DNA from 4 places in the Escherichia sp. HH091_1A genome. Region 4 is predicted to be linked to each of the others. Evidence: predicted binding sites of a transcription regulator. Region 4 holds the regulator's gene; each other region holds the start of a gene.
What was found. Region 4 encodes PhoB, which activates phosphate uptake and scavenging genes when phosphate is short. Its sites were predicted from a motif close to CTGTCATAAAACTGNCNNAT; they were not measured.
Positions count from the first base shown of each region.

Region 1: the regulator PhoB is predicted to act here: its motif matches at 3,753-3,772, upstream of ugpB (sn-glycerol-3-phosphate ABC transporter substrate-binding protein UgpB).
Region 2: the regulator PhoB is predicted to act here: its motif matches at 4,477-4,496, upstream of pstS (phosphate ABC transporter substrate-binding protein PstS).
Region 3: the regulator PhoB is predicted to act here: its motif matches at 3,392-3,411, upstream of kdgR (DNA-binding transcriptional regulator KdgR).

Region 1 is NZ_AP025747.1:4,220,966-4,228,222, reverse strand. It holds gene livH (high-affinity branched-chain amino acid ABC transporter permease LivH) at 1-738, shown strand, start outside; gene livM (branched chain amino acid ABC transporter permease LivM) at 735-2,012, shown strand; gene livG (high-affinity branched-chain amino acid ABC transporter ATP-binding protein LivG) at 2,009-2,776, shown strand; gene livF (high-affinity branched-chain amino acid ABC transporter ATP-binding protein LivF) at 2,778-3,491, shown strand; gene ugpB (sn-glycerol-3-phosphate ABC transporter substrate-binding protein UgpB) at 3,889-5,205, shown strand; gene ugpA (sn-glycerol-3-phosphate ABC transporter permease UgpA) at 5,303-6,190, shown strand; gene ugpE (sn-glycerol-3-phosphate ABC transporter permease UgpE) at 6,187-7,032, shown strand; gene ugpC (sn-glycerol 3-phosphate ABC transporter ATP binding protein UgpC) at 7,034-7,257, shown strand, end outside.
Region 2 is NZ_AP025747.1:4,569,609-4,576,865, forward strand. It holds gene phoU (phosphate signaling complex protein PhoU) at 1-536, opposite strand, end outside; gene pstB (phosphate ABC transporter ATP-binding protein PstB) at 551-1,324, opposite strand; gene pstA (phosphate ABC transporter permease PstA) at 1,415-2,305, opposite strand; gene pstC (phosphate ABC transporter permease PstC) at 2,305-3,264, opposite strand; gene pstS (phosphate ABC transporter substrate-binding protein PstS) at 3,350-4,390, opposite strand; gene QUF14_RS22800 (fimbrial protein) at 4,636-5,709, opposite strand; gene lpfC-O113 (long polar fimbrial usher protein LpfC-O113) at 5,719-7,257, opposite strand, start outside.
Region 3 is NZ_AP025747.1:2,203,400-2,210,656, forward strand. It holds gene rlmA (23S rRNA (guanine(745)-N(1))-methyltransferase) at 1-341, opposite strand, end outside; gene cspE (transcription antiterminator/RNA stability regulator CspE) at 507-716, opposite strand; gene QUF14_RS10970 (DUF2627 domain-containing protein) at 729-872, opposite strand; gene QUF14_RS10975 (YebO family protein) at 1,542-1,829, opposite strand; gene mgrB (PhoP/PhoQ regulatory lipoprotein MgrB) at 1,904-2,047, opposite strand; gene QUF14_RS10985 (YobH family protein) at 2,206-2,445, shown strand; gene kdgR (DNA-binding transcriptional regulator KdgR) at 2,589-3,380, opposite strand; gene QUF14_RS10995 (MFS transporter) at 3,557-4,930, shown strand; gene htpX (protease HtpX) at 4,976-5,857, opposite strand; gene prc (carboxy terminal-processing peptidase) at 6,049-7,257, opposite strand, start outside.
Region 4 is NZ_AP025747.1:490,214-497,470, reverse strand. It holds gene proY (proline-specific permease ProY) at 1-1,127, opposite strand, end outside; gene brnQ (branched-chain amino acid transporter carrier protein BrnQ) at 1,203-2,522, opposite strand; gene phoR (phosphate regulon sensor histidine kinase PhoR) at 2,929-4,224, opposite strand; gene phoB (phosphate response regulator transcription factor PhoB) at 4,282-4,971, opposite strand; gene sbcD (exonuclease subunit SbcD) at 5,161-6,363, shown strand; gene sbcC (exonuclease subunit SbcC) at 6,360-7,257, shown strand, end outside.

The DNA of each region.
Region 1 (7,257 bases), 1.7 Mb from region 4:
CTGGGCATTGATACCGGCTGGCTGCTGGTGGTGGCGGGATTCGTCGGCGCAATCGTCATTGCCAGCGCCTACGGCTGGAGTATCGAACGGGTGGCCTATCGCCCGGTGCGTAACTCTAAACGCCTGATTGCGCTCATCTCGGCAATCGGCATGTCCATCTTCCTGCAAAACTACGTCAGCCTGACCGAAGGTTCGCGCGACGTGGCGCTACCCAGCCTGTTTAACGGTCAGTGGGTTGTGGGCCATAGTGAAAACTTCTCTGCCTCTATTACCACCATGCAGGCGGTGATCTGGATTGTTACCTTCCTCGCCATGTTGGCGCTGACAATTTTCATCCGCTATTCCCGCATGGGGCGCGCCTGTCGTGCTTGCGCGGAAGATCTGAAAATGGCGAGCCTGCTTGGCATCAACACTGACCGGGTGATTGCGCTGACCTTTGTGATTGGCGCGGCGATGGCGGCGGTGGCAGGTGTGCTGCTCGGTCAGTTCTATGGCGTAATTAACCCCTACATCGGCTTTATGGCCGGGATGAAAGCCTTTACTGCTGCGGTGCTCGGTGGGATTGGCAGTATTCCGGGAGCGATGATTGGCGGTCTGATCCTGGGGATTGCGGAAGCGCTCTCTTCTGCCTATCTGAGTACGGAATATAAGGATGTGGTTTCATTTGCCCTGCTGATTCTGGTGCTGCTGGTGATGCCGACCGGTATTCTGGGTCGCCCGGAGGTAGAGAAAGTATGAAACCGATGCATATTGCAATGGCGCTGCTCTCTGCCGCCATGTTCTTTGTTCTCGCGGGCGTCTTTATGGGTGTGCAACTGGAGCTGGACGGCACCAAACTGGTGGTCGACACGGCTTCAGACATCCGTTGGCAGTGGGTGTTTATTGGCACGGCGGTGGTCTTTTTCTTCCAGCTTGTGCGACCTGCGTTTCAGAAAGGGTTGAAAAGCGTTTCCGGACCGAAGTTTATTCTGCCCGCAATTGATGGTTCCACGGTGAAGCAAAAGCTGTTCCTCGTCGCACTGCTGGTGCTTGCGGTGGCGTGGCCGTTTATGGTGTCGCGCGGGACGGTGGATATCGCCACCCTGACCATGATCTACATTATCCTCGGCCTCGGGTTGAACGTGGTGGTGGGGCTGTCTGGCTTACTGGTACTGGGTTACGGTGGTTTTTACGCCATCGGCGCTTACACCTTTGCCTTGCTCAATCACTATTACGGTCTTGGCTTCTGGACCTGTTTGCCGATTGCCGGGTTGATGGCGGCGGCGGCGGGCTTCCTGCTCGGCTTCCCGGTGTTGCGTTTACGTGGCGACTATCTGGCGATCGTTACTCTCGGTTTCGGCGAAATTGTGCGCATATTGCTGCTCAATAACACGGAAATCACCGGCGGTCCGAACGGAATCAGTCAGATCCCGAAACCGACACTCTTCGGACTCGAGTTCAGTCGCACCGCCCGCGAAGGCGGCTGGGATACGTTCAGCAATTTCTTTGGCCTGAAATACGACCCGTCCGATCGCGTCATCTTCCTCTACCTGGTGGCGTTACTGTTGGTGGTGTTAAGCCTGTTTGTCATTAATCGCTTACTGCGGATGCCGCTGGGCCGCGCCTGGGAAGCGTTGCGTGAAGATGAAATCGCTTGTCGTTCGCTGGGCTTAAGCCCGCGTCGTATCAAGCTGACTGCCTTTACCATCAGCGCTGCGTTTGCCGGTTTTGCCGGAACGCTGTTCGCGGCGCGTCAGGGATTTGTCAGCCCGGAATCCTTCACCTTTGCCGAATCGGCGTTTGTGCTGGCGATAGTGGTGCTCGGTGGTATGGGCTCGCAATTTGCGGTGATTCTGGCTGCAATTTTGCTGGTGGTGTCGCGAGAGTTGATGCGTGATTTCAACGAATACAGCATGTTAATGCTCGGTGGTTTGATGGTGCTGATGATGATCTGGCGTCCGCAGGGCTTGCTGCCCATGACGCGCCCGCAACTCAAGCTGAAAAACGGCGCAGCGAAAGGAGAGCAGGCATGAGTCAGCCATTATTATCTGTTAACGGCCTGATGATGCGCTTCGGCGGCCTGCTGGCGGTGAATAACGTCAATCTTGAACTGTACCCGCAGGAGATCGTCTCGTTAATCGGCCCTAACGGTGCCGGAAAAACCACGGTTTTTAACTGCCTGACCGGTTTCTACAAACCCACCGGCGGCACTATTTTACTGCGCGATCAGCATCTGGAAGGTTTGCCCGGCCAGCAAATCGCCCGCATGGGCGTGGTGCGCACCTTCCAGCATGTGCGTCTGTTCCGTGAAATGACGGTGATTGAAAACTTGCTGGTGGCGCAGCATCAGCAACTGAAAACCGGGCTGTTCTCCGGCCTGTTGAAAACGCCTTCTTTCCGCCGCGCCCAGAGCGAAGCCCTCGACCGTGCCGCAACCTGGCTTGAGCGCATTGGTTTGCTCGAACACGCTAACCGTCAGGCGAGTAACCTGGCCTACGGTGACCAGCGCCGTCTGGAGATCGCCCGCTGCATGGTAACGCAGCCGGAGATTTTAATGCTCGACGAACCAGCGGCAGGTCTTAACCCGAAAGAAACCAAAGAGCTGGATGAGCTGATTGCCGAACTGCGTAACCATCACAACACCACTATTTTGTTGATTGAACACGATATGAAACTGGTGATGGGGATTTCAGACAGAATTTACGTGGTCAATCAGGGGACGCCACTGGCAAACGGTACGCCTGAGCAAATCCGTAATAACCCGGACGTGATCCGTGCCTATTTAGGTGAGGCATAAGATGGAAAAAGTCATGTTGTCCTTTGACAAAGTCAGTGCCCACTACGGCAAAATCCAGGCGCTGCATGAGGTGAGCCTGCATATCAATCAGGGCGAAATTGTCACGCTGATTGGCGCGAACGGGGCGGGGAAAACCACCTTGCTCGGCACGTTATGTGGCGACCCGCGCGCCACCAGCGGGCGAATTGTGTTTGATGATAAAGACATTACCGACTGGCAGACGGCGAAAATCATGCGCGAAGCGGTGGCGATTGTCCCGGAAGGACGTCGCGTCTTCTCACGCATGACGGTGGAAGAGAATCTGGCGATGGGCGGCTTTTTTGCTGAACGCGACCAGTTCCAGGAGCGCATAAAGTGGGTCTATGAACTGTTTCCACGTCTGCATGAGCGCCGTGTTCAGCGGGCGGGCACCATGTCCGGCGGTGAGCAGCAGATGCTGGCGATTGGTCGCGCGCTGATGAGCAACCCGCGTTTATTGTTGCTTGATGAGCCATCGCTCGGTCTTGCGCCGATTATCATCCAGCAAATTTTCGACACCATCGAGCAACTGCGCGAGCAGGGGATGACTATCTTCCTCGTCGAGCAGAACGCCAACCAGGCGCTAAAGCTGGCAGATCGCGGCTATGTGCTGGAAAACGGTCATGTCGTGCTTTCCGATACCGGCGACGCGCTACTGGCGAATGAAGCGGTGAGAAGTGCGTATTTAGGCGGGTAATAACACGTTGATTGATAAGGAGTCAAAAGACTCCTTTGAGACAGGTTACAAATGTAAAATTGCCTGATGCGCTGCGCTTATCAGGCCTACTGGGTGAGTTGCAATATATTGAATTTGCACGATCTTGTAGGCCGGATAAGGCGTTTACGCCGCATCCGGCATGAAACGATGAGCAATCTGTAGAGTTTGATTCAGACCTTCTATTTTTCCCGCTTATCCGTGCCCCATCTCCCAATTTCCCTCACCTACGCCGTCACTGCCTTGTCATCTTTCTGACACCTTACTATCTTACAAATGTAACAAAAAAGTTATTTTTCTGTAATTCGAGCATGTCATGTTACCCCGCGAGCATAAAACGCGTGAATTCGCGCATTCGGTACAACAAGAGAGATAAACGATGAAACCGTTACATTATACAGCTTCAGCACTGGCGCTCGGACTGGCGTTAATGGGGAATGCACAGGCAGTGACGACCATTCCGTTCTGGCATTCTATGGAAGGGGAACTGGGTAAAGAGGTGGATTCTCTGGCCCAACGTTTTAACGCCGAAAACCCGGATTACAAAATTGTACCGACCTATAAAGGCAACTACGAACAGAATTTAAGTGCGGGGATTGCCGCATTTCGTACCGGCAACGCGCCGGCTATTTTGCAGGTTTATGAAGTTGGCACCGCCACCATGATGGCGTCGAAAGCCATTAAACCGGTGTATGACGTGTTTAAAGAAGCGGGGATTCAATTCGATGAGTCGCAGTTTGTGCCGACGGTTTCAGGCTACTACTCTGACAGCAAAACCGGTCACTTACTCTCCCAGCCGTTCAACAGCTCGACTCCCGTTCTCTATTACAACAAAGACGCCTTCAAGAAAGCGGGGTTAGACCCGGAACAGCCGCCGAAAACCTGGCAGGATCTGGCAGACTATGCCGCGAAACTGAAAGCCTCTGGTATGAAGAGCGGCTACGCCAGCGGCTGGCAGGGCTGGATCCAACTGGAAAACTTTAGCGCCTGGAACGGTCTGCCGTTTGCCAGCAAAAACAACGGCTTTGACGGCACGGACGCGGTGCTTGAGTTCAACAAGCCGGAGCAGGTGAAACACATCGCCATGCTCGAAGAGATGAACAAGAAGGGCGATTTCAGTTACGTAGGGCGTAAGGATGAATCTACCGAGAAGTTCTATAACGGTGATTGCGCGATGACGACCGCCTCTTCGGGTTCTCTTGCCAACATTCGCGAGTACGCCAAATTCAACTACGGCGTAGGCATGATGCCGTACGACGCCGATGCGAAAGATGCGCCACAAAACGCCATTATCGGCGGGGCCAGCCTGTGGGTGATGCAGGGCAAAGATAAAGAAACTTACACCGGCGTGGCGAAGTTCCTCGACTTCCTCGCGAAGCCAGAAAACGCTGCCGAGTGGCATCAGAAAACCGGTTATCTGCCAATCACCAAAGCGGCGTATGACCTGACCCGTGAGCAGGGCTTTTACGAGAAAAACCCCGGGGCGGATACCGCGACGCGTCAGATGCTGAACAAGCCGCCGTTGCCGTTCACCAAAGGGCTGCGTCTGGGCAATATGCCGCAGATCCGCGTGATTGTGGATGAAGAGCTGGAAAGCGTGTGGACCGGTAAGAAGACGCCACAGCAGGCGCTGGATACCGCTGTTGAGCGTGGGAACCAGTTACTGCGCCGCTTTGAGAAATCTACGAAGTCTTAACCAGTGAAATGTCGGATGCGTTTCGCTTATCTGACCTGGCATCGCGTGTAGGCCGGATAAGCGAAGCGCATCCGGCACAGTTCAGGAATTAACCGTAATGTCATCATCCCGTCCGGTGTTCCGCTCGCGCTGGCTGCCTTATTTGCTGGTCGCGCCGCAGCTTATCATCACCGTTATCTTTTTTATCTGGCCTGCGGGCGAAGCGTTGTGGTACTCGCTACAAAGCGTCGATCCGTTTGGCTTTTCCAGCCAGTTTGTCGGCCTGGATAACTTCGTCACGCTGTTTCATGACAGCTACTATCTCGACTCCTTCTGGACGACGATAAAATTCAGCACCTTTGTCACCGTCAGCGGTTTGCTGGTGTCGCTGTTCTTCGCGGCGCTGGTGGAGTACATCGTGCGCGGCAGCCGTTTCTATCAAACCTTAATGCTGCTGCCGTATGCCGTGGCCCCCGCCGTTGCCGCCGTATTGTGGATCTTCCTGTTTAACCCTGGTCGCGGGCTGATCACTCATTTTCTCGCTGAGTTCGGCTACGACTGGAACCATGCGCAAAACAGCGGTCAGGCAATGTTCCTGGTGGTGTTTGCCTCAGTATGGAAGCAAATCAGCTACAACTTTCTGTTCTTCTATGCCGCGCTGCAATCCATTCCCCGTTCGTTGATTGAAGCCGCAGCCATCGACGGTGCAGGCCCGATTCGCCGCTTCTTTAAGATTGCGCTGCCGCTGATTGCGCCGGTGAGTTTCTTCCTGCTGGTGGTGAACCTGGTATACGCCTTCTTCGATACCTTCCCGGTGATCGATGCCGCCACGTCCGGCGGGCCGGTTCAGGCCACCACGACGCTGATTTATAAGATCTATCGTGAAGGCTTTACTGGACTGGATCTGGCTTCGTCTGCCGCGCAGTCGGTGGTGTTGATGTGCCTCGTCATCGTGCTGACGGTGGTGCAGTTCCGCTATGTTGAAAGCAAGGTGCGTTACCAATGATTGAGAACCGTCCGTGGCTGACAATATTCAGCCATACCATGCTGATCCTCGGGATCGCGGTGATCCTCTTCCCGCTGTACGTGGCGTTTGTCGCGGCGACGCTGGATAAACAGGCCGTCTACGCCGCGCCGATGACGCTCATCCCCGGCACGCATCTGTTGGAAAACATCCACAACATCTGGGTGAACGGGGTAGGCACAAATAGCGCGCCGTTCTGGCGGATGTTGCTTAACAGCTTCGTGATGGCGTTCAGCATTACGCTCGGCAAGATTACCGTCTCGATGCTCTCGGCATTTGCCATTGTCTGGTTTCGTTTTCCGCTGCGTAACCTCTTCTTTTGGATGATTTTTATCACCCTGATGCTGCCAGTTGAAGTGCGTATCTTCCCGACAGTAGAAGTCATCGCCAACCTGAACATGCTCGACAGCTACGCTGGTTTAACGCTGCCGCTGATGGCCTCGGCAACTGCTACCTTCCTGTTCCGCCAGTTCTTTATGACGCTGCCGGATGAGCTGGTGGAAGCCGCGCGGATCGACGGCGCGTCACCAATGCGTTTCTTTTGCGACATCGTTTTTCCGCTGTCGAAAACCAATCTGGCGGCGCTGTTTGTGATCACTTTTATTTACGGCTGGAACCAGTATTTGTGGCCGTTGTTGATTATTACCGATGTTGATCTCGGCACCACCGTGGCAGGAATCAAAGGGATGATCGCTACAGGCGAAGGCACCACGGAATGGAATTCGGTGATGGCGGCGATGTTGTTAACGCTTATCCCTCCGGTGGTGATTGTTTTAGTGATGCAGCGTGCCTTCGTGCGCGGCCTGGTCGATAGTGAGAAATAAGATGGCAGGACTGAAATTACAGGCAGTAACCAAAAGCTGGGATGGCAAAACCCAGGTCATTAAACCGCTGACCCTTGATGTGGCGGATGGCGAATTTATCGTGATGGTCGGGCCGTCTGGCTGCGGGAAATCCACGCTGCTGCGCATGGTTGCCGGGCTGGAGCGGGTCACCGAAGGCGATATCTGGATTAACGACCAACGCGTGACCGAAATGGAGCCGAAAGA
Region 2 (7,257 bases), 1.4 Mb from region 4:
ATGTAGGTCATCAGTTGACGAACAATACCTTCGTACTCCTGATCGACTTTTTTATCTTCCCGATAAATTCGCACCGCTTCGTCAATATCCATCCGCGCGAACGCGTCCAGCACGTCATGCAGCATCTGGATAGTGTGACGCCCCAGTGATTCCAGGCTTACCAGCAACGGCTGATGCTGCTGGGAGAATTTCTCCAGCGCAGTACGGCAGATTTTATCCGCCACGTCACCAATACGCTCCAGCTCGGCAATGGTTTTGCTGATCACCATCACCAGACGCAGGTCGCTCGCCGTCGGCTGACGTTTGGCGATAATGCGCACGCAGGCTTCATCGATCGCCACTTCCATCATGTTGACGTTCTTGTCGCCTTCGATCACCCGCTTCGCCAGATCGCTGTCCTGGTTATGCATCGCGGTGATTGCATCAGAAAGCTGCTGCTCCACCATGCCGCCCATGGTCATCACCTGCGTGCGGATGCTTTCCAGTTCGGCGTTGAACTGGCCGGAAATATGTTTATTAAGATTGAGACTGTCCATAACGCACTCCTGAATCAACCGTAACGACCGGTGATGTAGTCTTCTGTTTGTTTCTTCGCTGGTTTGGTGAACAGATCGTCCGTGTTGCTGAACTCAATCAATTCGCCCAGGTACATAAACGCCGTGTGGTCGGAACAACGCGCAGCCTGCTGCATGTTGTGGGTGACGATCACTACGGTGTAATCCTGCTTCAGTTCGGTGATCAGCTCTTCAATACGCCCGGTAGAGATAGGGTCGAGCGCCGAACACGGTTCGTCGAGCAGCAGCACTTCCGGGCGAATGGCGATACCACGCGCAATGCACAGACGCTGTTGCTGACCACCAGAGAGAGAGTAACCGCTCTGGTGCAATTTATCTTTGGTTTCGTTCCACAATGCGGCTTTGGTCAATGCCCACTGCACGCGCTCGTCCATATCCGCACGGGAGAGCTTCTCAAACAGACGAACACCAAAGGCGATGTTGTCGTAGATGGACATAGGGAACGGCGTCGGTTTCTGGAACACCATGCCCACTTTCGCACGCAGCAGGGCGATATCCTGAGTGTTAGTCAGGATGTTGTCGCCATCGAGCAGAATCTCACCTTCCGCACGCTGCTCCGGATACAGTTCAAACATTTTGTTGAAAGTACGCAGCAGCGTCGATTTACCGCAGCCAGACGGCCCGATAAACGCCGTAACCTGGTTTTTGGCGATATCCAGGTTGATGTTTTTCAGGGCATGGAATTTGCCGTAGTAGAAGTTCAAATTACGAACCTGAATTTTACTCGGGGCAGTTTCAACCATACTCATTGCAATCTTTTCCTCATCGTGCCTGATGCACTTCGCTAATCAGGCTTACCGTAGGCCGGATAAGGCGTTCACACCGCATCCGGCAAAGTGTTAACCGTGTTTATTCTTCGCAAAAACAACGCGCGCCAGAATGTTCAGCAGCAGGACGCACAGGGTAATAATCAACACCCCGGCCCAGGCCAGTTGTTGCCATTCCGCAAACGGGCTCATCGCAAACTTAAAGATCGTCACCGGCAGGTTGGCGATCGGCTGCATCATGTCCGTGCTCCAGAACTGGTTGGAGAGCGCAGTAAACAGCAGTGGCGCGGTTTCACCAGCAATACGGGCAATCGCCAGCAGGATACCGGTCATAATCCCGGACACCGACGCTTTTAGCGTAATCGCGGAGATCATCTTCCACTTCGGCGTACCCAGCGCATAAGCCGCTTCACGCAGGCTGTCCGGCACCAGTTTCAGCATGTTCTCAGTGGTGCGGATAACAATCGGTACCTGCAACAACGCCAGGGCAATCACGCCCGCCCAGCCGGAGAAGTGCTCCATTTGCGCCACCACGATGGTGTAAACAAACAGACCAACCACAATCGACGGCGCGGAGAGCAGAATGTCGTTAATGAAGCGAATAACTTCTGCCAGCCAGGATTTACGTCCATATTCCGCCAGGTAAATCCCCGCCATAATGCCCAGTGGCGTACCGAATACCGTGGCCCACAAAATTAACAGGCCGCTACCCGCCAGGGCGTTCGCCAGACCACCGCCTTCCGTATTTGGCGGCGGCGTCATTTCGGTGAACAGCGCCAGCGACATACCATCGATACCGCGAGTGATGGTGGACATTAAAATCCAGATCAGCCAAAACAAACCGAAAGCCATCGTCGCCATTGAGAGCGTCAGTGCAATACGGTTTTTGAGGCGGCGACGCGCCTGCATTTTGCGGCGGGATTCTGCCAGTGCCGCAGTGGTTTGCGTTTCAACCATAGCCATTAGCGTGCCCCCTCATTCTTAGCCAGGCGCATAATCATAAACTTCGATGCGGCGAGGACGATGAAGGTAATCACAAACAGGATCAGGCCCAGTTCCATCAGTGCGGCAACGTGCAGACCGGATTCCGCTTCAGCAAATTCGTTCGCCAGCGCAGAGGTGATACTGTTGCCCGGCATGTACAGCGAGGCGCTGTCGAGCTGGTAGGTGTTACCGATGATAAAGGTCACCGCCATGGTTTCACCGAGCGCGCGCCCCAGACCCAGCATGATGCCGCCGATAACCCCATTTTTGGTGAACGGAAGAACGATACGCCAGATAACTTCCCAGGTGGTGCAGCCGATACCGTAGGCTGACTCTTTCATCATCACCGGAGTTTGTTCGAATACATCGCGCATTACCGCTGCAATGTACGGAATAATCATGATGGCGAGGATCACGCCTGCCGCGAGGATACCGATACCAAAGGCCGGGCCGGAGAACAGCGCGCCAACAATCGGGATATTCGACATGATATTGCCGACCGGCTCCTGGAAGTAAACGGCGAACAGCGGCGCAAAGATAAACAGGCCCCACATGCCGTAAACGATACTTGGAATGGCTGCCAGCAACTCAATGGCGATACCCAGCGGGCGCTTCAGCCAGCCAGGCGCAAGCTCGGTCAGAAACAGGGCGATACCGAAACTCACCGGGACGGCGATCAGCAACGCGATAAACGAGGTCACCAGAGTACCGTAGATCGGCACCAGCGCCCCGTAGATATCATTCGGCGCATCCCACTCTTTGGTCCACAGGAAAGCCAGACCAAATTTCTGAATGCTCGGCCAGGAGGAGATGATCAGAGAGACAATAATGCCACCCAACATCAATAGCACAATCAGCGCCGCCAGTTTTACCAGCACGCTGAAAATTATGTCGCCCTTTTTACCCGGAGGGTTAAAAGCAGGCTTGGTTGCAGCCATAAGTTACTCTTCAGTTAAACGCGTTTACAAAGTCATTTTGTAATGCCGGATAAGCTGTTAATGCCTTATCCGGCATGGTGTTTTATTAGTACAGTGGCTTGCCGCTACTGTCTTTAATATTGGTCTTCCACGCAGCGCGAACTTGTTCAACTACGCTATCCGGCAGGCTGGCGTAATCCAGGTCGTTAGCCTGTTTAGCCCCGGTTTTGTACGCCCAGTCGAAGAACTTCAGCACTTCTACACCCTGCTCAGGTTTCTTCTGATCTTTGTGGACCAGAATGAAGGTGGTAGAAGTGATAGGCCATGCATCTTCGCCTTTCTGGTTGGTCAGATCCTGAGCGAATGTTTTGCTCCAGTCTGCGCCTTTTGCTGCATTAGCGAAGTTTTCTTCGGTCGGACTAACCGGTTTACCATCAGCGGAGATCAATTTTGTGTACGCCAGGTTGTTCTGCTTAGCGTAAGCATATTCAACGTAACCAATTGCACCCGGCAGACGCTGAACGAACGCGGCGATACCGTCGTTACCTTTACCGCCCAGACCGATCGGCCATTTTACGGTAGAGCCAGTACCAACGTTGTTTTTCCATTCTTCGTTCACTTTTGCCAGGTAGCTGGTGAAGACGAAGGAAGTCCCGGAGCCATCTGCGCGGCGCACTACAGCAATGTTCTGTGAAGGCAGTTTCAGACCCGGATTCAGTTTGGCGATGGCTTCATCATCCCACTTTTTGATTTTGCCCAAGTAGATGTCACCGAGGGTTTTACCATCCAGCACCAGTTCGCCAGATTTTAGCCCCGGAATGTTAACCGCCAGCACCACGCCGCCAATTACGGTTGGGAACTGGAACAGACCTTCCTGAGCCAGTTTTTCGTCAGACAGCGGCGCGTCAGAAGCACCGAAATCAACGGTGTTGGCGATAATCTGTTTTACGCCGCCGGAAGAACCGATACCCTGGTAGTTAACTTTATTACCGGTTTCTTTCTGGTAAGTGTCAGCCCATTTGGCATACACCGGCGCAGGGAAGGTTGCACCTGCACCTGTCAGGCTTGCTTCTGCAAACACAGAGAAAGCGCTCATCGATAAGGTCGCGGCGACAACAGTTGCGACGGTGGTACGCATAACTTTCATAATGTCTCCTGGGAGGATTCATAAAGCATTGTTTGTTGGCTACGAGAAGCAAAATAGGACAAACAGGTGACAGTTATATGTAAGGTTTATGACAGTTTTATGACACAACGAGATTTATGCGTAATTTATTGATTTTTATAACCAGACAAAAAAAACTCATGTCATCTTTTTGTCATGTCATGTGCAAATAGGTTAGAAAGAGGTGTCTGATGACAACGGCGCGTTGAGCACCGCTGTCAGTTTGATTAGCGAACAATTTCGATGGTAATTGTTGCCGTAGCAGTAAATGTTCCTGGCGCGGGTCGAGCACCCGTGAGGCTCGCAGGCGCAGCAGAAAACGTCACGCTGCCAGCTTTCTCGCCATAAACGCTTGTTGCTCCCATATCAGTTGACAGTTCTCCACCGTTGACCTTGATTTCCCTGTTATTTTTATCGTAGATTTTTACCCCTACATTTGGGTTTGATGTTACAACCATTGAATTATCGCTACTGGATTCAGTAGCGTAAAAAGAGGTAGTGATATCATCCGTATTCAGTATTCCTAAATACTCACACTTAATGGTGACAGTTTTGGTGATTTTATGCGCTGACACAGCACTCCCGACAACAGATGAAAAATCTGAGGCTGGAATAGTACTAAAATCAAAATTAATAGGCTGCAAACTATTAATTTCACAACTTTGTGGTGCAGTAATGTCTCCACGAATATAAACATCAGCCATCGGTTTAGAATAATCAACCGGTGTATCACGACTGATAGTTCCATACAACTTTGCGATAAGCGTCTCGGGAATAATTAACTTTCCTGCAAATGGCTTTTTGATATAAAAATAAACCTGAGCCTTAGCGCCACTGGAAATACTTAATGGGTCGACTCTACTACACTTATATACTGTTGTTCCAGAGGGATTGTTAGCATGATACTCGAATGGTGCATTAACAAATCCGACTCCCAAAAGATCGATTGCCATACCTACATCAAGATGAGAATTAAGATTATAGTAATTTAAATTAGAATGAACGCCTGCATAACTTAAAGATTCATTTATTCTTGCCGTGTAGTAAATATAGGGAAATTCACCGGCTGTTCCAGTATCACAATGACAGTGTGCCGGATAAGACCCACCATTAGTTACTGTCGTATTAAATGTGCCCCCCGCTTTATTTTGAGCTGCCGTAATAACATATCCAGGAAAATCAAGCACGCTATGAAAAACGCCATTATCCGGAGTACAGATACCTTTAGGAGCCGCAAGAGTCGTACTCGTGTAAAAAATGGCAACAATAGAAAAACACCACACCAGAATATTATTTTTCATAAAAAACCTTTATTTACAGGTGACACTCTGTTCAATTAAACCATTCTCATTTTCTGGTACGGAAAGTGAGTAGCCAAAGGTACATTTCGTGACTGCGTCTCCTCCCCAGGATAAAGTGACCTGCCCTTTATCTGACAGACCCGAGAGATAAAGCTCACCAGAATCACCGACTATTCCTGAATCGGCGGTACTTGCGTTTTGAACTGAGGCAATGGCGCCAAAAGGTGCCGGTTTACCATTTGCATTTACCACTCTGAAGAGAACGCGGTAACCCACATGCGTCACAAACTCCGCTTTAACCACCGCGCCGCGGGTAGGAACCATCGTAACGACGGTATTATCGAGTTCAACATTCGACTTAGAGAAATAGTTGTCGCTGATCGCTACCCGGTTTTCATCATAAGGATTTAGCTGTGTCTTAACCGTGTAACCACGCCAGTCTGTTGCCGCCCCGCGCATATTATCAATTTCCAGACCTGCGGCTCCCGGTGCTTTAATAAGGGCAATGGTTTCACCCAGTTCCTGGCTAAACGTTATCCCTTCACTGTGCGCCAAAATACCCCCCCGGATACCATAATTGAGTCGCTGAGAATTTTGGCTGTAGTTATAACTGCCGTTTAACGTGCCGTAGGTACCGTCATAGGTCAGCGACATATTACCGCCTACTTGATCATCGCGGCTGTTATAGGACTGCATGAGATTCCAGGAGAGATTATTTTTCTCCAGCGCCGTACCGCTTAGGCCAAGTTGATGCGAGCTACCAGAATCATCATTTTGCGAAACCGAATAGGTGGCATAACTATTTCCCCACCAGCCCGATAATGGAACTGATAAAGAGAGCATGTAGATTTGTTCGCTGGTGTTATCACTGGCATAACTATTACTCGTCCCTTGCCGGGCCGTATTGGAATAACTCCACGAGACGTTCCACGAGAGTCGCTTCCAGCTACTGCTGTAACCAAATTGGATTAATCGTTCGACATCATCTGTGTGCCAATATTGCTGGCGGCTTAATGTCAGGTATAAGTTGCCATAATCTCTGCCCAGCGATTGCGTTAACGTTCCTTCCACACGGCTGCGACGGTTTCCGGTTTGCCAGAAATCTTCTGGACTATTTTGCCGGGATGCCCATTCATTGAGGGTATAGTAGCCTTCGGTGGAGTAACGATAGCCAACCAGGCGTAAGCTGGTGTCTGTATCGTCAAAACGTTTTGAATACAGAAAACGATATGACTGACCCGTTTCCGTATCATCATCTGCAAATTTCGCTCTGGCATGTGTCGCATCTAAAGAGATGGCTCCCAGAGAACCGAGATCTTTACCTACCCCCAAAGCAACAGAACCATACTTTTCAGCAGCCTGTACGCCACCATACAAGGTAAAACCGTGGGGCAAGCCATGAAGGATCTGTGCCTGAAGCACGTCAGGAGTAAAACCATCTTCATCGCGCAGCTCCCCCACGCTAACATCTACATCGGTCTGACCTTCACGTTTGAGGATTGCCAGCGACGCATAAGGCTGGGTGAATCGTTGTTCACTACCATCTTC
Region 3 (7,257 bases), 1.7 Mb from region 4:
CCAAACGTGGTGATTTCGGGCAACGCATCGGCAAATGCGTGTGTGTAATACCCTTCACCACAGCCGATATCCAGCACCGCCGTGGCCGTTTCATCAAGCTGTTCCCGCAGTTGGGCAACAATTGCATCACGCAGCGGCTGATAATGTCCGGCATCTAAGAATGCGCGTCGTGCTTGCATCATTTCCGCGCTGTCGCCCGGATCACGAGACCGTTTATGCTGAACGGGCAGCAGATTGACATACCCTTCTTTCGCCATATCAAACTGATGTCGCTGGGGACAGATATAGCTGTTTTTTTCACGCGAAAGAGGCTGATGGCAAAGTGGACAGGAAAACGACATGACAACTCCGGCAGGATACTAAAGGCCGCAAGTGTAACGCGAATCACGCGGCGGGCAAATATCCGAATGCCAGGAGCGAAGATAAAGCAAAGTAAAAAGCCTCGCATTCGACGAGGCTTTATAGCGAGATTGAAGCGTATTCACACTTCAGATCAGTGGATTCGATCAGATAGCTGTTACGTTAACAGCTGCCGGACCTTTCTGGCCGTCCTGAATTTCGAACTCAACGTTCTGACCTTCAGCCAGAGTTTTGAAGCCATTACCCTGGATAGCGGAGAAGTGTACGAACACGTCTTTGCTGCCATCAGCCGGAGTAATGAAGCCAAAACCTTTAGACTCGTTGAACCACTTAACCTGACCTTTAATCTTTGCCATTTGAAAAATTCCTTAGATTGTTTTCTTCGCCCGCAGGCATAACATAGATAAAACTGACACATTACTGCATGAGGCACCAATATAAGGCTCGGCAGAGAAGCGGTATTCAACGTCAACGTGTTTACTCAGGACTTCTTTACTGAAAATGCCACACATAAACAGAACTGTACCTCGTTTAACCCGAAATCTGTTATCACATACAACGTTAATTATGGCAAGCCATTTTTAAACATGTCTCGATCAGACGCACAAATCTCGATACGTCTTCCACTTTTTTTGCACACTTATGCAACGGAATACGCGCCGATATATCATTGTGCTTAACCTTGCCAGTTCAGGCAGATACTTAAACTGACGTATTTTCTAACATAGTTCAATAAGTTCAGTTGTTCCAGGCCAATGGGAGAAGTTATTACATAGTGCGTGCAATATCACATTTTCTGCTATGCAATGAATAAAAAGTTATATCACTTTTTCTCATAAAACAGTCAGTTAACGGCTATCAATCACCCCAAAGAGAAGTCAATCGCCAAAGGTATTGTAAATTTAAAATAAGAAAAATTGATGAATGCGCAAAAAAATCAAGAGAGAAACGTTTCGCTAATAAATAATAACACGCTTAATCACAAATCCGATGTAAACATCCTAATAAATTAATGGGCTAAATATCTTTTTCTGATATCCCGTTACGCAAATAAATAATATGATAATTATTTGAAGTCAGACCAGAGTTTTAATTTGAAGCAGTTGCACCATGACAGTGCGTATAATCAGGATGAATGGAGTAACCCTTCAACGACGGGGTTACTCAAGATTGAGGAAGGATTACCGTTCGGCGACCAGACGAATAATATCTCCGTCTTCAACCGATTTTTGACTCTCAACGGTCTTTTTATCTTCTTTCTCAGGTTCGTTTGCTTCGCACAAACGACGTAACAGTGCATTTTGACGTTTTTGCTGATCCAGCAACGCCTCAAGCAGTTCAATCTGTTCGTTAGTTCGTGAACTGGCACGATTGATAAAAAACCACAAGATGAGCCCGATAAGAAGAACCACCACCGATACAACCAAAGACGCAATGTTCATCACGCCTGAATTTACAACTTCGTTCATTTCACCACCTCTGAGTAGAGGCGCTATTCTACCACTGCTGGAGAGGAAGAAAATCTAGTGCTGAAAAAATGATATCACCACGGGATAAACTGGTTAATGGCACAAATTCCGCTGAAAAATTGTACATCCTGATCGCACATCATGTTGAATACCTGCGCCCAAAGCAGCAAGCAAGCCAACACCACGACAACCAGAACGACCCATCGAAACTTTTTCACTCCAATCTCCGTTTCACCTACCTTATGTCATTAAACTAGCATGTGTTAGTTAAACAGCGCCTAACTATGTCGATATTCGTGCTTTTTCAGAATGAGTCGCTTGCTTCAGCGCATATTGCCGCTACGATTAAGCGAACATAAAAAGAGAAGAGGTTGTAATGCGATTCATCATTCGCACAGCTATGCTGATAGCACTGGTATGGATAGGATTATTACTCAGCGGATATGGCGTTTTGATTGGAAGCAAAGAGAATGCCGCGGGATTAGGTTTGCAATGTACCTATCTGACCGCCAGAGGCACCAGCACGGTACAATACCTGCACACTAAAAGTGGTTTTCTGGGGATAACAGATTGCCCGTTGTTACGTAAAAGCAATATTGTGGTCGATAATGGTTAAGGGTAATAAATAACCAGATTCTCACTCATAAGTAAAATATTCTTATCGCAAGTGCGTTTAATATAACGCCACCTTCAACTTTATTTTTCTCATGCTAAATAAAGAACCTGTCTGTTTGATATTCAGACAGGTTCTTACTCTCATCAGAACGGATAGTCGTGATAACCCATTTGTGCAGAAATTTTGCGCGCCGCGGTATGCAACATTGCGACATATTCCTGTAAACGCTCTTCAGAGAAACGCAACGTCGGGAAGGAGATGCTCAGACCGGCAATGACCACGCCAAAGCGATCAAATACCGGAACCGCAATGCAACGCAGTCCTTCTTCCTGCTCTTCGTTATCTTCGCCATACCCCTGCTCGCGCACCTGGTCCAGAACGGGTAATAACGCTTCTGTACTGGTGATGGTCCGTTCGGTACTGCGTTTATACTCCACGCCCTCAAGAATTTGCTTCACTTCATCGCGATCGCGCCATGCCAGCAGTACCTTACCAATCGCGGTGCTGTACAGCGGATTACGACGCCCAATCCGTGAATACATGCGCAAATTGTACATAGAGTCAATTTTGTGGATGTAAACAATACTGTCTTCGTCCAGAGCACCGAGGTGGATCGTTTCTTTGGTCAGGCGGGAGATCTCACGCATCTGGATATCTGCACTACGAATTAAATCGACGTTTTGTAACGCACGAGCGCCCAGTTCAAACAATTTCAGGGTCAGCGAATATTTCTCCGACTCCCCTTCCTGCGCCACATAACCCAAGGTTTTCATGGTCTGTAAAAAGCGATAAACGGTGCTTTTTGACATCATGACGCGCTGCGACAGCTCGGTTATCCCTATTTCGCGCTCTTCACCCAGCGCCTGCAAAATGCCAAAAACTTTCAGCACGGAAGATACAGAATCAGGCTGTTTATCCAGATCTGCGTTAGCCATTTATCACCTCATTGCGAGTGTTTTATAAAAATCAGAACTGTTTTTTATTATAATTTCGCACCTGGGTGGTCGCAATCCATCTTTTGCCGGTTAGTTACAATTCTGCGACATCCACCGTGAATATCAGTGCTAGAATCTTACCCCTGTTGATTATTCACCAAAGATATAAAATTCCTATGCCAAAAGTTCAGGCCGACGGCCTGCCGTTGCCCCAGCGATACGGTGCGATATTAACCATTGTGATTGGTATTTCGATGGCTGTGCTTGACGGCGCAATCGCCAACGTCGCCTTGCCAACAATCGCCACAGACCTTCATGCCACACCGGCCAGTTCCATCTGGGTAGTGAACGCCTATCAAATCGCCATTGTCATCTCCCTGCTCTCGTTTTCGTTTCTGGGCGATATGTTTGGCTATCGACGTATTTATAAATGCGGTCTGGTCGTTTTTCTGTTGTCTTCACTGTTCTGTGCCCTTTCTGATTCGCTACAAATGCTCACCCTTGCGCGTGTCATACAAGGTTTCGGCGGTGCAGCGTTGATGAGCGTTAATACCGCACTTATCCGCCTGATCTATCCACAACGTTTTCTGGGTAGAGGGATGGGCATAAACTCGTTTATTGTTGCCGTCTCTTCTGCTGCCGGGCCGACAATTGCTGCAGCAATCCTCTCCATCGCATCCTGGAAATGGTTATTTTTAATCAACGTACCGTTGGGTATTATCGCCCTGCTTCTGGCCATGCGTTTTCTGCCACCCAATGGCTCTCGTGCCAGTAAACCCCGTTTCGACCTGCCCAGCGCCGTGATGAACGCGTTAACCTTCGGCCTGCTTATTACTGCATTGAGTGGTTTCGCTCAGGGGCAATCGCTGACGTTGATTGGCGCGGAACTGGTGGTAATGGTTGTCGTTGGTATTTTCTTTATTCGCCGCCAGCTTTCTCTTCCCGTACCGCTGCTACCGGTGGATTTACTGCGTATCCCGCTGTTTTCACTTTCTATTTGCACATCTGTTTGCTCTTTCTGCGCACAAATGCTGGCAATGGTTTCCCTACCCTTTTACCTGCAAACCGTGCTCGGGCGTAGTGAAGTCGAAACAGGTTTACTTCTGACACCGTGGCCGTTAGCAACAATGGTGATGGCTCCGCTGGCAGGCTATTTGATTGAACGCGTACATGCAGGATTGCTGGGTGCTTTAGGGTTGTTCATCATGGCTGCGGGGCTTTTTTCCCTGGTTCTGCTGCCCGCGTCACCTGCGGATATCAATATTATCTGGCCGATGATCTTATGTGGCGCTGGATTTGGCTTATTCCAGTCACCCAATAACCACACCATTATTACCTCCGCTCCGCGCGAACGTAGCGGTGGGGCCAGTGGCATGTTAGGGACGGCTCGTCTATTGGGTCAGAGTAGTGGCGCGGCGCTGGTGGCGCTGATGCTAAATCAGTTTGGTGATAATGGTACACACGTCTCGCTGATGGCTGCGGCTATTCTGGCAGTGATTGCTGCCTGTGTCAGTGGCTTACGTATTACCCAGCCACGATCCAGGGCATAAAAAAAGCGCGTCGATCAGGACGCGCTTTTTAGTATTTACTTCATATTACTTCAGGTATTCACCCGTACGCAGAGCTTCAATACGTTTATCCAGCGGCGGGTGAGTCATGAACAACTCACTGAGCGATTTCGACTTCCCGTTAATACAGAAAGCCATCATGCTGGTTGCTTCTTGTGGTTCATAGCTGGTTTTCAGGCGTTGCAGCGCGGCAATCATTTTCTCACGACCAACCAGTTTTGCTGAACCCGCATCGGCGTGGAATTCACGGTGACGCGAGAACCACATGGTGATAATGCTCGCCAGAATACCAAACACCAGTTCCAGCACCGTCGCGACGGCAAAGTAGATCAGCGGGTTGCCGTTGCTCTCTTCACCTTCATCACGATTTCCGCCCATAAAACCCGCAGCAAGCTGCGCCAGAATACGGGAAATAAAGATAACGAAGGTGTTCACCACGCCCTGAATCAGCGTCATGGTGACCATATCACCATTGGCGATGTGACTGATTTCGTGAGCAATTACCGCCTCAGCTTCATCCGGGCTCATGTTCTGCAGCAAACCGGTGCTGACAGCAACCAGAGAGGCATCACGGCGCGCACCGGTTGCAAAAGCGTTGATGTCCGGCGCATGGTAGATAGCCACTTGCGGCATAGCGATCCCCGCCTGACGAGCCTGGGTTGCTACAGTATTGACCAGCCAACGTTCCCTTTCGTTACGCGGTTGCTCGATCACTTCCCCGCCAACAGATCGTAATGCCATCCATTTGGACATCAGAAGCGAAACGAAGGAACCACCAAAACCGAACAGCAAGGCCATGATCATCAGCCCCTGAACGCTGCTCGACTGTATCCCTGTCAGGCTCAGTACCAGCCCGAAAACGACCATTACGGCCAGGTTCGTTAGCAGGAAGAGCGCGATTCGCATCATAATTTTCTTTTTACCTCAGTTTAACAATACGCAATATGCGATACCCACATCGTATGGGTTACGCGACTATTTTCAAGTCTGGATAGTGCGTAAGTCACCAGAAAGACACAACTTTACATTTTCTAGCATCTGATTTACGGCATCTTGCCGCTGTTAAAAAATCAGGCACAATTTCTTGTGCCTGATTGATGTTACTTGACGGGAGCGGGTTGTTCCGCGGGTCTGGCTTTTTCAAGCTTCGCCAAATCGAGTGCGATATTCACCGTCTCATCCAGATAAGGATCCGGTTCCTGGTAATCTTTCGGTAGATCATCCAGCTTCTTCAACTCCGGTTTACCTTCGCGTTTAAAGCGTTCGTTCAAACGCGCCAGACGCGTCGCATCATCTTCATTATTCTCTTTCTCACGCACCGCGTAATTCAGAGAAACGATATTGCGCTTGTCCTTCATGGCGTTGAAGCGCGCGATATCCTTCATGATGTTCTGGAACTCAGGATCTTTCGCGATACGCGCATTATGCGCCTTCAGCAACTCCGGTTCAAAGGCCGTTAAATCGCCTGATTTCACATAGGTTGCAGCATCAATGCTATCCCACGGCAGCGCGTTATCTTCAAATTTCTCTCCCGTTTCCGTTTCTTCATTACCTGTCGGCATGATGATGTCTGGCGTTACGCCCTTACGTTGCGTACTGCCGCCGTTAACGCGATAGAATTTCTGGATCGTGTATTGAACAGAACCCAAAGCTGGCCATTCAGGACGTAACATCTGATCGTAAATACGGTTCAATGAACGGTACTGCTGGACAGTGCCTTTACCAAATGTCGGTTCACCCACAACCAGCGCACGACCGTAATCCTGCATTGCCGCAGCAAAGATTTCTGAAGCCGAAGCACTAAAGCGGTCAACCAGCACCACCAGCGGGCCTTTATAGAAGACCTGACCGTCGGTATCGCTGTCTTCACGAACTTTACCGTTGTTATCACGAACCTGAACAATCGGACCTGCAGGAATAAACAGGCCTGAAAGCGATACTGCCTCGGTCAACGCCCCACCGCCATTGCTACGCAGGTCGATGATCACACTGCTGACATTCTGTTTTTCCAGTTTCTGCAGTTGTACTTTGACATCATCTGTCAAACCCACATAGAAGCCAGGAATATCCAGCACGCCAACTTTCTCTTTACCGACGGTCTTCACCGACATTTTAACCGCGCGGTCTTCGAGGCGAATACGTTCACGGGTCAACGTTACAGTACGGGTCTTGGTCCCTTTACCAGCAGGTAAAATTTCCAGACGAACTTTACTGCCCTTCGGCCCTTTAATTAAGGCAACCACGTCATCAAGACGCCAGCCAATCACGTCAACCATCGGCTTGCCTGTTTGACCAACACCGACAATTTT
Region 4 (7,257 bases):
AGGATCATAATCCATACCCACACCGTGGCGAAGGTTGCCAGCGAAGCGATCACCAGGAAGACATTTTCCGGCATGATGTAGTTCAGATATACCGCAAACAATAGCGCGGTAGTCATCACCAGCACCGTGACCCACGGAATACCGCGACGCGAGGTTTTGCTGAAAATTTTCGGCGCGCTACCCTGCTCTGCCATGCCGTGAAGCATACGACCTACGCCAAATACGTCACTGTTAATTGCTGACAGCGAAGCGGTCAGCACAACAAAGTTAAGAATGCTGGCGGCAAAAGTAATGCCCATATGCTGGAACGTCAGCACAAACGGGCTACCGGCAGTGCCAACCTGATTCCACGGATAGATAGACATAATGACGAACAGCGTACCGACGTAGAACACCAGAATACGCATCGGCACGGAGTTAATCGCACGCGGAATCGATTTTTCCGGATCTTTCGCTTCCCCGGCGGTAATCCCGATAATTTCGATCCCACCGTAAGCAAACATTACCATTTGCAGCGACATCACCATGCCAAGCCAGCCGTTACTGAAGAAGCCGCCGTTGCTCCAAAGATTATGGATACCGGTCGGTTGCCCGCCGTTGCCAATCCCCCAGATGATGATGCCGAAACCGGCGACAATCATGATGATGATGGTGGCGACTTTAAAGAACGAGAACCAGAACTCAAGCTCACCAAATACCTTCACGCTCATCAGGTTTACGGCGCAGATAATCAGCACTACGCTCAGTACCCAAATCCAGTGCGGCACCGTCGGGAACCAGACGCCCATATAGATACCGAAAGCGGTCACATCGGCGATGGCGACAATAAGGATTTCAAAGCAGTAGGTCCAGCCAGTGATATAACCTGCCAGTGGACCGAGGTTTTCCTGCGCATAGCGCGAGAAAGAGCTGGCTGCCGGGTTATGTACCGACATTTCCCCCAGCGCACGCATAATGATATACGCCGCGATACCACCGATAATATAGGCCAACAACACGCTCGGACCGGCCATTTTGATGGCGTCTGCCGAACCGTAAAACAACCCGGTGCCAATTGCTGAACCCAGTGCCATAAAGCGTATGTGTCGGGTACTTAGCCCACGCTTTAGCTTGTTCTTACTTTCCATCAATTCCTAACCCATCAACAAAATAAAAAACCACGGGGCATCGCAGCCCCGTGGTTAAAACAAATATTCAGTGATTTAGTGAGCGCTGGAGGTCACCTGACGACCTGCCGCGCGATCCCAAATAATGGCCAGAACCACCATCACCACTGTTGGCATTAACCACGCAAGACCTTGTTCGGCCAGCGGTAAACGCTGCGCCCAGGACGGTAAGATATCGCTGAATGCAGATGCTTTGATCCCGTCGAGAATACCAAAAAGCAGGCTGATAAACATCGGCGGAGCAATCACGCGGGACGAATTATGCCACCATGAGCGTGTAAAACTTAATACAACCAGTGCGATACACGGCGGATAAATAGCGGTCAGCACCGGTACGGAGATCTGAATCAGCTGGCTCAAGCCGAGGTTAGACACCACCATCGAGAAGCCGCCGAGGATGAACACCAGCGTACGATAGGAGAGCGGTACGTACTGAGCAAAGAATTCTGCACAAGCACAGGTCAGGCCAACCGCCGTGACCAGGCAGGCGATAAAGATTAACGCCGCCAGCAGGAAGCTACCACCGCCGCCAAAGGTGTGCTGAACGTAAGCATGCAGAATAGCCGCACCGTTTGCAGACTGATCGACCAGCGACGCGCTGTCTGAACCCAGACGGAACAGCGCCAGGTACAGCAGAGTCAGACCGACACCCGCCATCAGGCCAGCCCAGACGGTATAACGGGTCAGCAGACGCGCTTCGGTAACGCCGCGAGAACGCGCCGCATTAACAATAACGATACCAAACACCATCGCGCCCAGCGTATCCATGGTCAGATAGCCATTAACGAAGCCGTTAGAAAACGCGGCGTTTTGATAAGCCTCAGTCGCCGTGCTGATAGAGCCCGCTGGCCAGACAATTGCCGCAACAGACAGGATGACCAGCGCGATAATTTTCAGCGGTGCCAGGAAGTTACCGACGGTATCCAGCAGTTTGCCCGGATAGAGCGAAACCAGAATAACGATAGCGAAATAGACCAGGCTGTAGATAAACAGCGGCAGCGCGGAGTCACCCGTCAGGGGCGCAATGCCCACTTCAAAGGAGACGGTGGCTGTACGCGGCGTGGCGAACAACGGCCCTACAGCCAGGTAGCAAACCGTTGCCAGCAGTACGCCAGCGACTTTACCAATTGGCGTGCTGAGGCTGTCAACACCACCGCCAACTTTCGCCAGCGCCACCACCGTTAATACCGGCAGGCCAACGGCAGTAATGAGGAAGCCGAATGCCGCAGTCCAGACGTGTTCGCCTGCCTGCAAGCCGACCATTGGAGGGAAAATGATGTTACCTGCGCCGACGAACAACGCAAATGTCATAAAGCCCAGAGCGATGATATCGCGCGATCTTAATTGATGGGTCATAAATCATACTGCCTGTGGATGTGGTGTTGTAACGTTAAATTTTTGTGCCAATCCCTGGGGATGATACAGCGGTATATTTAAACAATTTTAGCGGGAAATACTCCCAACCAGGCGCGGCGAAGAATAGTTTTTCGATTTACCGCGTGAATGCAGTCAGTATGACAGCACCTGAAGCGCAATTTAAACGCTTATAACGTTTTAAAGCAAGAAGGGATCTAAAAACCAGAGGTATATAGCGATAAGAAATCACCAACCAGTATAAAACACTATTTCCGTGAAAAAGACATGGCTAATCATGCGAACAAAAAATCACCAGCCGTTGTAAAATCTAACGCCCGTATTTTGACTGCAAAGAAAATAAGCCAGCATCAGCTGGCTTATGGCAATAAAAGATGACAAAGGCGGATTATTCGCTGTTTTTGGCAATTAAACGTTCCGGGATAACAAAACTGAAACGCGTACCTTTTCCCACCGTACTCTCAATATGCAGGCGACTTTCGTGATGATTCACCGCATGTTTCACGATCGCTAACCCTAATCCGCTACCGCCAGTTTGTCGGGAACGTGCTTTATCAACGCGATAAAAACGCTCGGTCAGGCGCGGAATATGCTCCGGTGCGATGCCCGGTCCATTATCTTCAACGCTAAATTCGGCACCGTGCGGCACTCGCTGCCAGCGTACGGTGATATGCGTACCTTCCGGCGTATGATTCACGGCGTTATAAACCAGGTTAGAAATCGCGCTGCGAAGTTGGTCTTCGTTGCCAGACACCTTGAGGTCGTTATCTATTTCAAAGGTAAATGTCTGTCTCTGCTGGCTCAGAGTCTGGGCCTCACGCTCAACGACCCGCAGCATCATCGGCACATCAACCTTTTCATTAAGCAACTGCGTTGGCGCGGCTTCTATTTTTGACAGCGTCAGTAACTGCTTCACCAGCCCTTCCATCCGCTGGGTCTGCTCGCGCATGGTGTGCAACGCTTTTTCACGTACCGCACCTTGCAGTGGTTGCTCATCCATCATCTCCAGGTAACCCTGTAACACTGTCAATGGCGTACGCAACTCATGGCTCACGTTGGCAAAAAAGTTACGCCGCGCCCCTTCCAGTTGATGCATTTGCGTGACATCACGCGCCACCATCAGCAACTGTTTGTGGGTATAAGGCATGACGCGAATTTCCAGATGCCGCCCGGTATTGAGCACCAGATTGAGCGGGCGAGAAAAATCACGCGTTTTCAGATATTGCGTAAACTCCGGATAACGCAGCAGATTAAGGATGTTCTGCCCATTATCTTCCGGCCAGCGCAAACCAAGAATTTGTTGCGCCAGACCATTACACCAGAAAATACCGCCCTCTTCCGTGGTCAGCACCACCGCATCAGGCAGCGACTCCGCGCCGCTACGAAAGCGTTTAATCAGATTGCCCAGTTCGCGGCGACGTTTTTTATTACGCAGCTGCATCTGGTGTAAGCCGTATAGCAGCGGTTCCCAGCTACCACGCCCCGGAGGCGGGGTCATACTGCGATCCACCCACAGCCACCATGAAAGGCGCAATAAATTCCAAAAATGCCAGATAAGCAGTCCTGTTACCGATGCCAGCAAAAACCAAGGCAGGTAACCAAAAAATGCACCCAGGATGAAAGCCGGGAGGCAGCAAAGTAGCAGCTCCAGCACCAGCCTTTTCCACGACAGCCGTTCCAGCACGTAAGATACTCCAGTTAAGAAATCATAAGCCCTGCTCTGCGTCCGATGAGCAAGGCGTTAAAAGCGGGTTGAAAAACGATATCCTGTACCGCGTACGGTCTGCACCATGCGGTCATGTCCGCCGGGCTCCAGTGCCTTACGCAGGCGACGAATGTGAACATCGACCGTGCGGTCTTCCACATATACGTTGGTTCCCCAGACGTGGTTTAACAGCTGCTCGCGGCTGTACACGCGCTCGGGATGTGTCATAAAAAAGTGCAGCAGTTTAAATTCTGTCGGCCCCATCTCCAGCGGTTCTTCGCCCGCCATCACCCGGTGAGATGTCGGGTCGAGACTGAGCCCCTGCATCTCGATCACCTCTTCCACCGCCATTGGCGAAATACGGCGCATTACCGCTTTGATTCGCGCCACCAGTTCCTTCGGCGAAAACGGCTTGGTGATATAGTCATCCGCACCGGTTTCAAGGCCGCGCACGCGATCTTCTTCTTCCCCTCTGGCGGTCAGCATCACCACTGGAATATCTCGGGTCATCGACTCGCGCTTGAGGTGTTTGATGAACTGGATACCGGAGCCGCCAGGTAACATCCAGTCAAGGAGAATTAAATCCGGCCAGGGTTCATTCAGTTGATTCACAGCACTGTCATAATCTTCCGCTTCGACCGGCTGAAAGCCATTTTGTTCGAGCACGAAGCAGACCATTTCGCGAATTGGAGCTTCATCTTCTACGACCAGAATACGTCTCGCCATGATTTGCCCTGTTGTAATAAATAGGTTGCGATCATTAATGCGACGTCATTATGCGTCAGATTTATGACAGATTTATGAAAAGCACGTCGCACATATCTTCAGGTAGTTGATTTCCGTGGCGCAGAAAAAAGCAAATGGCACATCTGTTTGGGTATAATCGCGCCCATGCTTTTTCGCCAGGGAATCGTTATGCGCATCCTTCACACCTCAGACTGGCATCTCGGCCAGAACTTCTACAGTAAAAGCCGCGAAGCTGAACACCAGGCCTTTCTTGACTGGCTGCTGGAAACAGTGCAAACCCATCAGGTGGATGCGATTATTGTTGCCGGTGATGTTTTCGATACCGGATCACCGCCCAGTTACGCCCGCACGTTATACAACCGTTTTGTTGTCAATTTACAGCAAACGGGCTGTCATCTGGTGGTACTGGCAGGAAACCATGACTCGGTCGCCACGCTGAATGAATCGCGCGATATCATGGCGTTCCTCAATACTACCGTGGTCGCCAGCGCCGGACATGCGCCGCAAATCTTGCCTCGTCGCGACGGGACGCCAGGCGCAGTGCTGTGCCCCATTCCTTTTTTACGCCCGCGTGACATTATTACCAGCCAGGCGGGGCTTAACGGTATTGAAAAACAACAACATTTGCTGGCGGCTATTACCGATTATTACCAACAACATTATGCCGATGCCTGCAAACTGCGCGGCGATCAGCCTCTGCCCATCATCGCCACGGGGCATTTAACGACCGTTGGTGCCAGCAAAAGTGACGCCGTGCGTGACATTTATATTGGCACGCTGGACGCCTTCCCGGCACAAAACTTTCCGCCAGCCGACTACATCGCGCTCGGGCATATTCACCGCGCACAGATTATTGGCGGCATGGAACATGTTCGCTATTGCGGTTCCCCCATTCCACTGAGTTTTGATGAATGCGAAAAAAGTAAATATGTCCATCTGGTGACATTTTCAAACGGCAAATTAGAGAGCGTGGAAAACCTGAGCGTGCCGATAACGCAACCGATGGCGGTACTGAAAGGCGATCTGGCGTCGATTACCGAACAGCTGGAACAGTGGCGCGATGTATCACAGGAACCACCTGTCTGGCTGGATATCGAAATCATTACTGATGAGTATCTGCATGATATTCAGCGCAAAATCCAGGCATTAACTGAATCACTGCCTGTCGAAGTATTGCTGGTACGCCGCAGCCGTGAACAGCGCGAGCGTGTGTTAGCCAGCCAACAGCGTGAAACCCTCAGCGAACTCAGCGTCGAAGAGGTGTTTAATCGTCGTCTCGCACTGGAAGAACTGGATGAATCACAGCAGCAACGTCTGCAACATCTTTTCACCACGACGCTGCAGACCCTCGCCGGAGAACACGAAGCATGAAAATTCTCAGCCTGCGCCTGAAAAACCTGAACTCGTTAAAAGGCGAATGGAAGATTGATTTCACCCGCGAGCCGTTCGCCAGCAATGGGCTGTTTGCGATTACCGGCCCAACCGGCGCGGGGAAAACCACCCTGCTGGATGCCATTTGCCTGGCGCTGTATCACGAAACTCCGCGCCTTTCTAACGTTTCACAATCGCAAAATGATCTAATGACCCGCGATACCGCCGAATGTCTGGCGGAAGTGGAGTTTGAAGTCAAAGGTGAAGCGTACCGTGCATTCTGGAGCCAGAATCGGGCGCGTAACCAGCCAGACGGTAATTTGCAGGTGCCGCGCGTAGAGCTGGCGCGCTGTACCGATGGCAAAATTCTCGCTGACAAAGTGAAAGATAAGCTGGAACTGACGGCGACGTTAACCGGACTGGATTACGGGCGTTTCACCCGTTCGATGCTGCTTTCGCAGGGGCAATTTGCTGCCTTCCTGAATGCCAAACCAAAAGAACGCGCGGAATTGCTCGAGGAATTAACCGGCACCGAAATCTACGGGCAAATCTCTGCGATGGTCTTTGAGCAGCACAAATCGGCCCGCACTGAGCTGGAGAAACTGCAAGCGCAGGCCAGCGGCGTCGCGTTATTAGCGCCAGAACAAGTGCAATCGCTGACAGAAAGTTTGCAGGTACTCACTGACGAAGAGAAACAGTTACTCGCCGCGCAGCAGCAAGAACAACAATCGTTAAACTGGTTAACGCGTCTGGACGAATTGCAGCAAGAAGCCAGCCGCCGTCAGCAGGCATTGCAACAGGCGTTAGCCGAAGAAGAAAAAGCGCAACCTCAACTGGCGGCGCTCAGTCTGGCACAACCGGCGCGAAATCTTCGTCCGCACTGGGAACGCATCG